Regions from separate parts of the Paenibacillus sp. P4_A7 genome, predicted to be linked through region 1. Evidence: riboswitches for the same ligand, from Rfam matches in the RefSeq annotation. Region 1 holds a riboswitch; each other region holds the start of a gene.
What was found. A riboswitch is a leader RNA that binds a small molecule or an ion and turns the genes downstream of it on or off. The one in region 1 is predicted to bind cyclic di-AMP.

Region 1 (3,277 bases):
GAAGAAAGTACGGGTAACGGTTCTCTCACAATACGCTTACGAGGTTAGCTGACGGATTCGGGCTTGCGAGCGCCCTACCTGCGACATGCTTTCAGCATGCCTTACAGGATTCACCCCATGAGGGATTCTAGCTTACGAATACCTTCGTTTGGATCCCCCGCATCCCTATTCGGGATTTATGCGTTTTGGATAAGCAGCAGATGCCCATCCTTATTTGAATCAGTATGGTATTGAACTGAATATTACTCCGGCGGTATAAAAATGTAAACCCCAATTTGAGCATTCCTTGGTTATAATTCCACCAATTTAGTCGATGAAAGCGCATCAATCTACATCATGCCTTTATTATCTGCCATATTGCTTCTTCAAGCTGACTATTTTGCAATAAGCAAGAGATACCGAGATAATACTAGCTACACGGAGTATATAGGGGGTGTGATGGTTATAAGATCCCTCTAAGTGCCGTTTATTGTAAAATTTGAATCATAGTTATTCTTTACAGAAATTTTTGTCAGGCGTATGATTCATCTCAGGATTCATACAACGTTTCCTTCTTAGAACGCTTAATTTTCACAAGCGTAAACGGCTGTCGCCGTCTTCTACGGCAAAAGCTTTCGTTTCGCGGTGATAGATAAGTACGTTTATAAGTGAATACTTATAAATCCTTATCTATAAAGAAAAACGGGGGAACCACATGAAAGTGTTGCACGGACGGTGTGAGAGCTGTTCTGGTGTGATGCTTGGGGTGAATCCCGGTCACAGGAATGCAGTTCATTCCTGAGGACTGGGTAGGGCGACTCTCACCGCCCGAATCCGTCAGCTAACCTCGTAAGCGTGGTATAGGCAGCATCTATAAATGAGGATTCATTCATTTGATAAGTGTTGTTTTGGAGAGAGAGGATGATGAAGCTTGTAATCGGAAGCTACGACCACAGGGCGTAAAGGCTGTGGTTTTTTAAAATATAGAAAATATGTTTCACCATGCATCTTTATCGCTGAATCCTTGAACAAAGGAACGGGGGAACCAACAGCAGCCGTGATCATCGAAGTCCGAGCGGGACAACGTATCCGGCGCATGGGGTGAATCTTATGTGCAAGCTACTTGTACATAGGTAGGGCGACTCTCACGCCCGAATCCGACAGCTAACCTCGCAAGCGTATCGAGAGAGGCAACGACTATCGTGCGAAAGTCACGGATTTATTTCCTGTGCCTTCAGAAGCCGCGAGAAGAGTTCCTCTTCTAGCAGGCTTCTTTTTTGTTGTCTTCTCTTCAACTAACCAGGAGGAGAATCGAAATGATAGAACCAGAATACATCCTTGTATCTGCACCGAACCATACAGGCGAAGGCTTCATTCGTCACCTAATCGCTCAAGGATTTCCTGTCGCCGCAATCGTGAACAACTCCGAAGAAAAGCGAAGAATGGAATTGCTTGGAGTGAAGCGGATTCTGATGGTAGATACGAAAGATATAAACACTTGGACTGTGCCCGATTTCTCTGTAGGGAAAGTGTTCCTATTCGAAAGAAGCTTTACCCTATGCTGCCGATATATTCAGCTCTGCAGGAAATGGACGTCTAAACCGATTTACGTCATTACACACACGAATAACCCTCGTATGATTTATAAAGCTGTGGGGGCCAATTATATCATCTATACCACGAGCAGCGAGGTATCGTTTCTTGGCAGAATGCTAATGGAATGATGGAATTCAATAATCGAAAATACGGGGAGTGAACGTACATGTTGGATGTGTACATGGTATTGATTCTAGCCGCGACCTTTGGGTTATTTTCCGCATTTTTATTTTGGTGCGAACGCGTTATTCAGGATTCGGGAGGCGAACGAAAATGATCATCGTCTACATTTTTACGGTGCTTATCTTTGTATATTTGGGTTACGCCTTAATTAACCCAGAGAAATTTTAACTTTTTTCAACAAAGCTCTCTGAGGAGGATATGTAAAACATGGGCATTTTTCAAATTGCTATCGTTATTATCATATTGGTGCTGCTCGTTAAACCTTTGGGCACCTATTTGTTTCACGTATTCTCAAACGAAGAAAACCGGACGGATAAATGGTTCTCTTTTGCAGAACGCCCTATTTATTGGCTGCTCGGTTTAAAAGATCGCAAGGGAATGACTTGGAAAGTTTATGCACTTAGCTTCATTATTACGAACATTGCACTCGTCGCCTTCGGTTATTTTATATTACGGATGCAGAAGTTTCTGCCCTTTAACCCGAATGGTATCGACAACATGGAACAGACGCTATCATTCAATACCATTATTAGCTTTATGACGAATACAAATCTTCAGCATTACAGCGGAGAAACCGGCTTGTCCTACTTCTCGCAAATGGCTGTTATTACGATGCTGATGTTCACCTCCGCCGCTACAGGCTTGTGTGTAGCCATTGCATTCGTAAGAGCCATTACGAGCAAGGGCGGAACGATCGGAAACTTCTTTCAAGATTTTGTAAAAGCGAATGTTCGTGTATTTTTACCGCTTGCGTTCATCGTCATGTTAGCGCTTGTGGCGCTGCAGGTTCCGCAAACGCTCGATTCTACATTAAAGGTAACGACTTTAGAAGGTGCAGAGCAGCAAATAGCAATCGGTCCGGTCGCTTCACTTGAATCGATTAAGCATTTAGGAACAAACGGTGGAGGGTTTTTCGGAGTTAACTCCGCACATCCATTTGAAAATCCAAACCCGCTTACTAATGTAATCAATATTTTATCGATGTGGTGCTTAGCGGCTGCATTGCCGTATACGTTCGGATTATTTGCCAAAAACCGCAAGCAGGGCTGGGTTATTTTCTCGGCCATGATGATTTTGTTTCTTGCTTTCTTGTCTCTCAATTATTTCTCCGAGACCAAGGGCAACCCTGTTATGAACGAGCTCGGCATCGATGCCTCCCAAGGAAGCATGGAAGGAAAAGAGGTTCGTTTCGGTTTAGCCCAATCCAGTCTGTTCACAACCGTAACCACAGCAGCGACAACAGGCAGTGTCAACAATATGCATGACACGCAGACGCCGCTTGGCAGCATTACACCTCTAGCACTAATGATGCTCAACAACGTGTTCGGCGGCAAGGGCGTTGGTTTGATTAACATGCTGATGTACGCGGTTCTGGCTGTATTCCTTGCTGGTTTGATGGTCGGAAGGACACCAGAATTTCTCGGACGGAAGATCGAAGCTCGCGAAATGAAATTGATCGCGATTGTGATTTTGGTCCATCCGTTCATCATCCTAGCACCAACGGCGCTCGCATTAGCTA
Region 2 (3,277 bases), on a different contig from region 1:
AAAACGAAGTGGCATGATTACTTCAATCAATACGTTTATCACAACCAAATGGCCGATTTTGCTGTAGAAGCGATCCAAGTAAAGCCAGTTAAGCAGGATGGCGTACAAATGTACGAATCAACCGTTCTCATTAAAAAATATGGTGGTATCAACGGTTCGATTCCAATTACTATGCAGTTCAAAGACGGCATGACCGTAACAAAGCAATGGAATGCAGACAGCTCTCATATTCAATATAAGCAGGTTCACACTGCTCCACTTGTATGGGCCGTCGTCGATCCAGAACACAGAAATGTACTAGACAACAAGCTGATCAACAACTATATGCAAGCGCAGTTGCCTGATGAAACACGCACAAGGTGGAGCCTCGGCGTTTCGAAATTGATTGAAGGGCTGCTTGGGTCATTCAGCTGGTAAGTATATGGGTTCAAGGAGCGATAAAAGATGAAGATATATATGAAGCAAGGCTGGTCCCTGGCAGTCAAACATTTTTATCTCGTGATCTTACTTTTTCTGTATCAATTGCTTTGGGGGTTCTTTCTGTACCGTTTTATTGATTCTGTCGTAGCGCCGCTATTACGACGTTTCCCCAGCGCTTCTCCATCTGATAACGCCGTTCAGCTGTTCATGACAGAAGCCCAGTTTCAGCTAATCAAAACGGATCTGGTGTCTCCCTACTTATGGATGCTTGGTGGACTGTTCGCCATTCGGATGCTGCTGACACCTTTGTTCAATGCCGGACTATTCTATTCTCTGCACCAAGCCAGAAGTAACGGCAGCACCCGTTTCCTTGAAGGCATTAAGAAGGCCTGGAAGCCCGTTCTGCTCTTATACTGGGTGGAAACTGTACTTACGTTAGCTCCTGCTTGGTGGCTGCTGCCACGCGCCTTCGGTTCCTTTTTGCATAGCGGCTCGGTACCCAATCTACTACAAACGATGCTTCCTAGTACCGTAATATGGATTCTATGGGCAACAGTGCTTCATCTGCTTTTTCTAGCGATGCAATTCGGTGCTGTATCAGGCGAGGGCGTGTTCCGCTACTTATGGCATTCCATCAAAAACTTCCTTACCTATGCTTCCATCTCGTTGATCATGTGGGCTATCGGTGCAGGAATTGGACTCGTCGTTACAAGTCTATCGCTAATCTGGGCCGGACTGTTCGCACTCATCCTACATCAAGGCTATAACCTAGTACGCACGCTTATGAAGGTATGGACGATCGCAACGCAGTACGATTCCTTGCAAATGAAATAACTAGTTATTAGAGCCTCCCTTTCTGCGCTGCAGCGTAGGTTGAGAGGCTTTTTAGTATGAAAATTTTCTAATCTTTCAATGTAAAACCGCGTAGAATCGTGCTTTCTAGCTATTTCAACTTGTCCATGCAGCAAAGGAGCTACCGGTCTATTCGGTATATTTTAAGGAGTGTATACATAATTAATGAAATTGAGTTATTCCTTTTTAGTTAGAAAGAACTACTCAAAGATGTTTATATTACATGAAAAATGTTTAAACGAACCTTTTAGTCAGAAAGTTCCATGAGAATTATTAGAAATTAACAGTAAAGGCAGGAGATCAATGAAAATAATCGAATAATTCTTCAAAGCAATACAAACCTGCCAAATTCCCTAACGGGAAACGGGGGAACCACTTTGGGTGAATTGATTCCGACGTCTGACTCGTTCAGCGCCTGAGGAATCATAGGGAACCTTCAACCGAACCCCACAGCTAACCTCGTCGGCACTGGAAGGAGCTTTACAATTGAAGAAGATTAGCGCATTACTTTTAGGTTTAGTACTCATCCTTACTTTTCAAGCGGGAAGCGTTTTCGCAGACTCCAAACTAGACGGATATATCAATGATGTTATTGGTAGCCCGTACAAAGGTGGAGGAAATACGTCGAAAGGCTTCGATTGTTCCGGTTTTACTACCTATGTGTTCGATAAAATGGGCGTGGATCTTCCCCGTACATCTACATCCCAAGGTAAGTCAGGCAAGAAGGTCGCTAAAGCAGACCTAATTGCGGGAGATCTCGTGTTCTTCGACACGTCTGGCGGCAATAATGGCGCTATATCCCATGTTGGCATTTATATTGGAGATGGTAAGTTTGCACACGCCTCCACATCCAGAGGGGTAGTAACAGACAAACTTGACTCCTCTTATTATGAGAAACGTTTCGTGACAGCACGTCGTGTGATGTCAATGGACACTTTCGAGAAATTTGCTGACGAACAATAAAGTAGAGTAAGCACCCTTCTACCTAGGATGCTACAGTAAGTTCTTACAGCCAAGCCGCAGTAGTTTGTCCTTGTCGACAAACCACATGCGGCTTTGTTGTTTCTATTTCACTGATGAGTGGGATAAGCTTATAACCTGCTGCTTTGAAGGGAGCTATATCCGATGTATTTATTTATTCATCGCAAGGACTTGCGCGTTTCCGATCTCCGCGCATTTGATTATTTACGCACTAAGAATACAATGGGCATCCATTTACTTATATTAGATCCGATTTTAACAGGTGAAGGTCAGCTCACAAGCCATAGTGGACGTAATTTCATTGGCCAAGCAGCCTCCTTATTGCATAGCTACTCCGAAGCTCAGAAAGAATTGCATGTTTTATACGGCGATCCAGTAGAGATCGTAGAGGCGCTGCTGCAACAGCATTCCATTGATGAGATTATCGTGCATGCAGACTATACCCCCTACTCCCGCAGCCGCGATGAGAGGCTGCAGCAAGCCGCGTTTAAGCTAGGCAGTCGCTGGTTGTCTATTGAGGATGCGTCGCTTGCTGATTTAGAGAGCTTTCAAGCTTTTGCTAGACGCTCTGAACCCTACAAAGTATTTACGCCATTCTACCGAATGTGGAGCAGCTACATGCTGCAAAGTTATACCCCTATGGGCACAGCAACCATTCACGACCTTACTACGTTATGTGAAATAAGTGGAAGTATCTCATCCCGCTTCTCCTTGCCTAATCATGCCTCTTGTGCGCTTGGTGAGTCGACGGCCGGATATGGCCCCGCTAAATCCACTGGCAAGCTGGATCGATTTGTTCGAGAACGATTAGCCATCTATGCGAATAGCCGTGATGCTTACGCTGAAGAGCAATCGAGCGGTCTCTCTCGTTTCTTGAATACGGGAGCTATTTCAGCACGTCAAGCCTATGAGACCACGCTTGGATTGCCAGGCGCGGACGCATGGCTTAGGCAGCTGGCATGGCGTGACTTTTATTTATATCAAGCTAAGTATCATGACCAGTTTTTCCGTTATGAGCATCTAT
Region 3 (3,277 bases), on a different contig from region 1:
ATTATTAAATGAAATAAGTAATGGCTTCCTTTCTATAGGATTACATCCTGACTATCATATGATGATTGATTTCCCATTTGACCTGCCATATGACGTTTATCGACCAGATAAAAAAGAGGGAGAAAAGGAAGGAAAAGCGCCGATTTTGTTGTTAGATAATCAAGGAGAAATCAGTGAAATATCTGCTAAATCCGACATCGTTCGTTCTATTACTGGACTGCATCAAGGGCAATATCATTTGTACTACCCTGAGGAGCCGTTGAAGCAATCTGCGCATTTATTAAACAACTCGCTAAAAAAACTATTTAAACTCGATTAAAGGAGCCTAACATTAACATGACATTACTGTTTGATACCCATACACATTTAGACTCGACGAAGTTCGATGAGGACCGCACAGAGGTTATAGAACGAGCAAGGGCTGCAGGCGTACATATGCTTGTGAATATAGGCTTTAATCGCGAAACAATTCCGACGACTATGGCACTTGCTGAGCAATATGATTTTATTTATGCGGCTGTTGGCTGGCACCCAGTTGACAGTATAGATATGCTTCCTGAAGACCTAGAATGGATCGAGCGTTTATGCGCCCATAAGAAGGTCGTAGCTATCGGGGAAATTGGACTGGATTACCACTGGGATACGTCGCCCAAAGAGGTACAGCAGCGCGTGTTTCGAGAGCAAATTAGACTTGCACGCAAGGTTAGAAAACCAATTGTCATTCATAACCGTGATGCGCATGAGGATGTCATTCGTATCCTTCAGGAAGAAAACGCGGCAGAGGTCGGCGGTGTGATGCACTGCTTTTCAGGCAGCTGGGAGACCGCTAAGCAATGCTTGGATATGAACTTTTATATTTCATTTGGCGGGCCTGTTACTTTCCAAAATGCACGAGTTCCAAAAGAGGTGGTCAAGAGAGTTCCGCTCGACCGTTTATTGATCGAAACGGATGCCCCATATTTAGCTCCAAGTCCATATCGTGGGAAGCGAAATGAGTCTGCTTATGTGTCTCGAGTAGCTGAGACAATAGCCGAATTATTAGGCAAAACAGTAGATGAAATCGCATCAATTACGAGTGAAAATGGAAAAAAATGTTTTGCTATTGAGTGATATTGCGTGTATTCGAGAGATTTAGGGACATATAGGGCGTAAAAACTGATTTTTAAGCGAGTATTCGCCGATTTTTACCATCATTACCCCTCTTTTTAGCTAAAATCGTCTTTTATCGCATCTTTACAACTAGGCTCAGATGAAGGTATGATTCATCTCAGAGCATTAAACATTTGTATTGGATTTCCAGTTTACGCTTAATCTCCATTCGGAGAGCGGGGGAACCAAATGCGGGAAAATGTACCGCATTTTGAATTCTTCAGGGGTGAATTTCATAGCCGATGCCATGAGCATTGTACTACGAATAGGGCTGCTCTCTTGCCCGAATCCGTCAGCTAACCTCGTAAGCGTTCATAGAGAGTGATCAAACCTCGTGCCCTTTTTTTCTGTATCCCTAGTGTAAAAACCCGGGAAGCCACGAAACAGATCCTCTGTCGACGGCTTCTTTTTATTTTCGAATAAACCGGATTTTGTCKACATAGGGTTAGAGATGGGGATGGGAGGTTAGATAGCATTACTGGTTTGCGTGCTTGCACGCCAATATACTATAGTCGCGTCAGTTGTATCATGCGTAACACTTGGCGGCGGGGCTATGAAGGAGGACCGATGAAGTGGGATTATTCCAAGTAAAGGACACCCATGGGAAACGATCATCCAGCATGTCTTTCGCATTGCGATGGAAGCGTGAAAACTTGCGTTTGATTCTTTTGAGTGCTATTATCTCAATCGCTATGACTTTCATGTTTTTGGTGTTGTTGTACGGAACGGCTGTCAAAAGCGTCTCCGTAGTAGTGAATGGACAAGAAACCGTTGTTGAAACGAAGCAATGGGTCCTGCAACGCCTACTGGATGAACAAGCTATCGCAATTGGACCACATGATGAGGTGTCAAAGCCGCTTAACGCGGCGATAAAGGACGGAGATCGTATTGAGGTAACTCAAGCGATACCGGTAATTGTGAAGGCTGATGGCAAGGCATCGACTGTATACACGACAGAGAGAACAGTGCAGGCGGCGATCGAGGAATTAAATATTCCTGTTCGTGGTCAAGATAAAGTATCACCTCCGCTGGAATCAGTCATTAATGCGGAAACGACGGTTACTGTAGTTCGTGTCGATACGAAGGTATCGGAAACGAAACATGTATTGCCGTTCTCTATCGTGAAGAAAGACGATCCAACGCTGGAAAAGGGTAAGGAAAAGCTAGTGAAGACCGGTAAGGAAGGGCTTGTTGTCGAGCGAATCGAGAAACAATATGAAGATGGTATATTGGTATCAAAGAAGTCGGTCAACAAGGTTGTGCAGACAGCATCAGTCGATCAGGTTGTAGCAGTCGGCTCAAAGAAGGAAGAGCCTAAAGTATCGGTACTTTCAAATAAGACTCAAAGTGTTCCAACACTGACTAAGAATGGTGTAAAGCTTAAGGCGAAGAAGGTAATAAAAAACTTCACCTTAACTGCCTATTCTGCAGATGAGGAATCAACAGGAAAGGATGCTTCGCATCCTTGGTATGGAATCACTGCATCAGGTACGCGTGTGAAAGAAGGACGGACCATTGCGGTTGACCCGAAAGTTATTCCTATTGGTTGGTGGGTATACATCGAAGGTATAGGTTTCCGCCGTGCAGAAGATAAAGGCGGGGCCATTAAAGGAAATAAAATCGATATTTATTTTGATAGCACTAAGAGTGTCGATAAGTTCGGCAAGAAGAAGGGTTACACAGTCTATTTATTAGGACCAAATAAACCTACTGCAAGCTGATTTATGGGGTCATCATCATCATATCGTAAATTCCAATTAAATATGCCATCATAAGGAGAGGCAATGCCTCTTCTTTTTGTATGTTTGCGGACTAGTTAGGTTAATAGTAACAGTAAAGCAGTGGCCATCCTTAGATGTTAAAGCAAGTGAAATAATTAAGGAAGGGAATGGTCTTCGTGATCAAAGAGATCATTGTCGTTGAAGGTAAGGATGATACCATAGCTATAAAACGAGCAGTAGAAGCGGATACGATTGAAACGAATGGGTCGGCAATTGGTGAGGATGTATTGCGGCGGATTGCTCTGGCTAACGAACGGCGCGGCGTTATTATTTTTACGGACCCTGATTATGCTGGCGAGCGGATTCGCAAAATTGTTGCGCGTCATGCTCCGGGCTGTAAGCATGCT

Region 2: it holds a riboswitch for cyclic di-AMP, as region 1 does, so the genes downstream of both, AC1DWN_RS13585 (C40 family peptidase) here and AC1DWN_RS03265 (hypothetical protein) in region 1, are expected to answer to the same signal.
Region 3: it holds a riboswitch for cyclic di-AMP, as region 1 does, so the genes downstream of both, AC1DWN_RS01640 (ubiquitin-like domain-containing protein) here and AC1DWN_RS03265 (hypothetical protein) in region 1, are expected to answer to the same signal.

What each region holds. Positions count from the first base shown of each region.
Region 1 covers NZ_JBFUHJ010000011.1:27,530-30,806, forward strand. The annotation lists cyclic di-AMP (ydaO/yuaA leader) riboswitch at 18-193, opposite strand; cyclic di-AMP (ydaO/yuaA leader) riboswitch at 653-850, shown strand; cyclic di-AMP (ydaO/yuaA leader) riboswitch at 984-1,174, shown strand; gene AC1DWN_RS03265 (hypothetical protein) at 1,296-1,703, shown strand; gene AC1DWN_RS03270 (potassium-transporting ATPase subunit F) at 1,849-1,926, shown strand; gene kdpA (potassium-transporting ATPase subunit KdpA) at 1,966-3,277, shown strand, end outside.
Region 2 covers NZ_JBFUHJ010000085.1:11,503-14,779, reverse strand. The annotation lists gene AC1DWN_RS13595 (M1 family metallopeptidase) at 1-417, shown strand, start outside; gene AC1DWN_RS13590 (hypothetical protein) at 445-1,254, shown strand; cyclic di-AMP (ydaO/yuaA leader) riboswitch at 1,605-1,755, shown strand; gene AC1DWN_RS13585 (C40 family peptidase) at 1,759-2,235, shown strand; gene AC1DWN_RS13580 (cryptochrome/photolyase family protein) at 2,398-3,277, shown strand, end outside.
Region 3 covers NZ_JBFUHJ010000005.1:60,469-63,745, reverse strand. The annotation lists gene AC1DWN_RS01650 (HD domain-containing protein) at 1-319, shown strand, start outside; gene AC1DWN_RS01645 (TatD family hydrolase) at 337-1,110, shown strand; cyclic di-AMP (ydaO/yuaA leader) riboswitch at 1,295-1,476, shown strand; gene AC1DWN_RS01640 (ubiquitin-like domain-containing protein) at 1,722-2,870, shown strand; gene rnmV (ribonuclease M5) at 3,047-3,277, shown strand, end outside.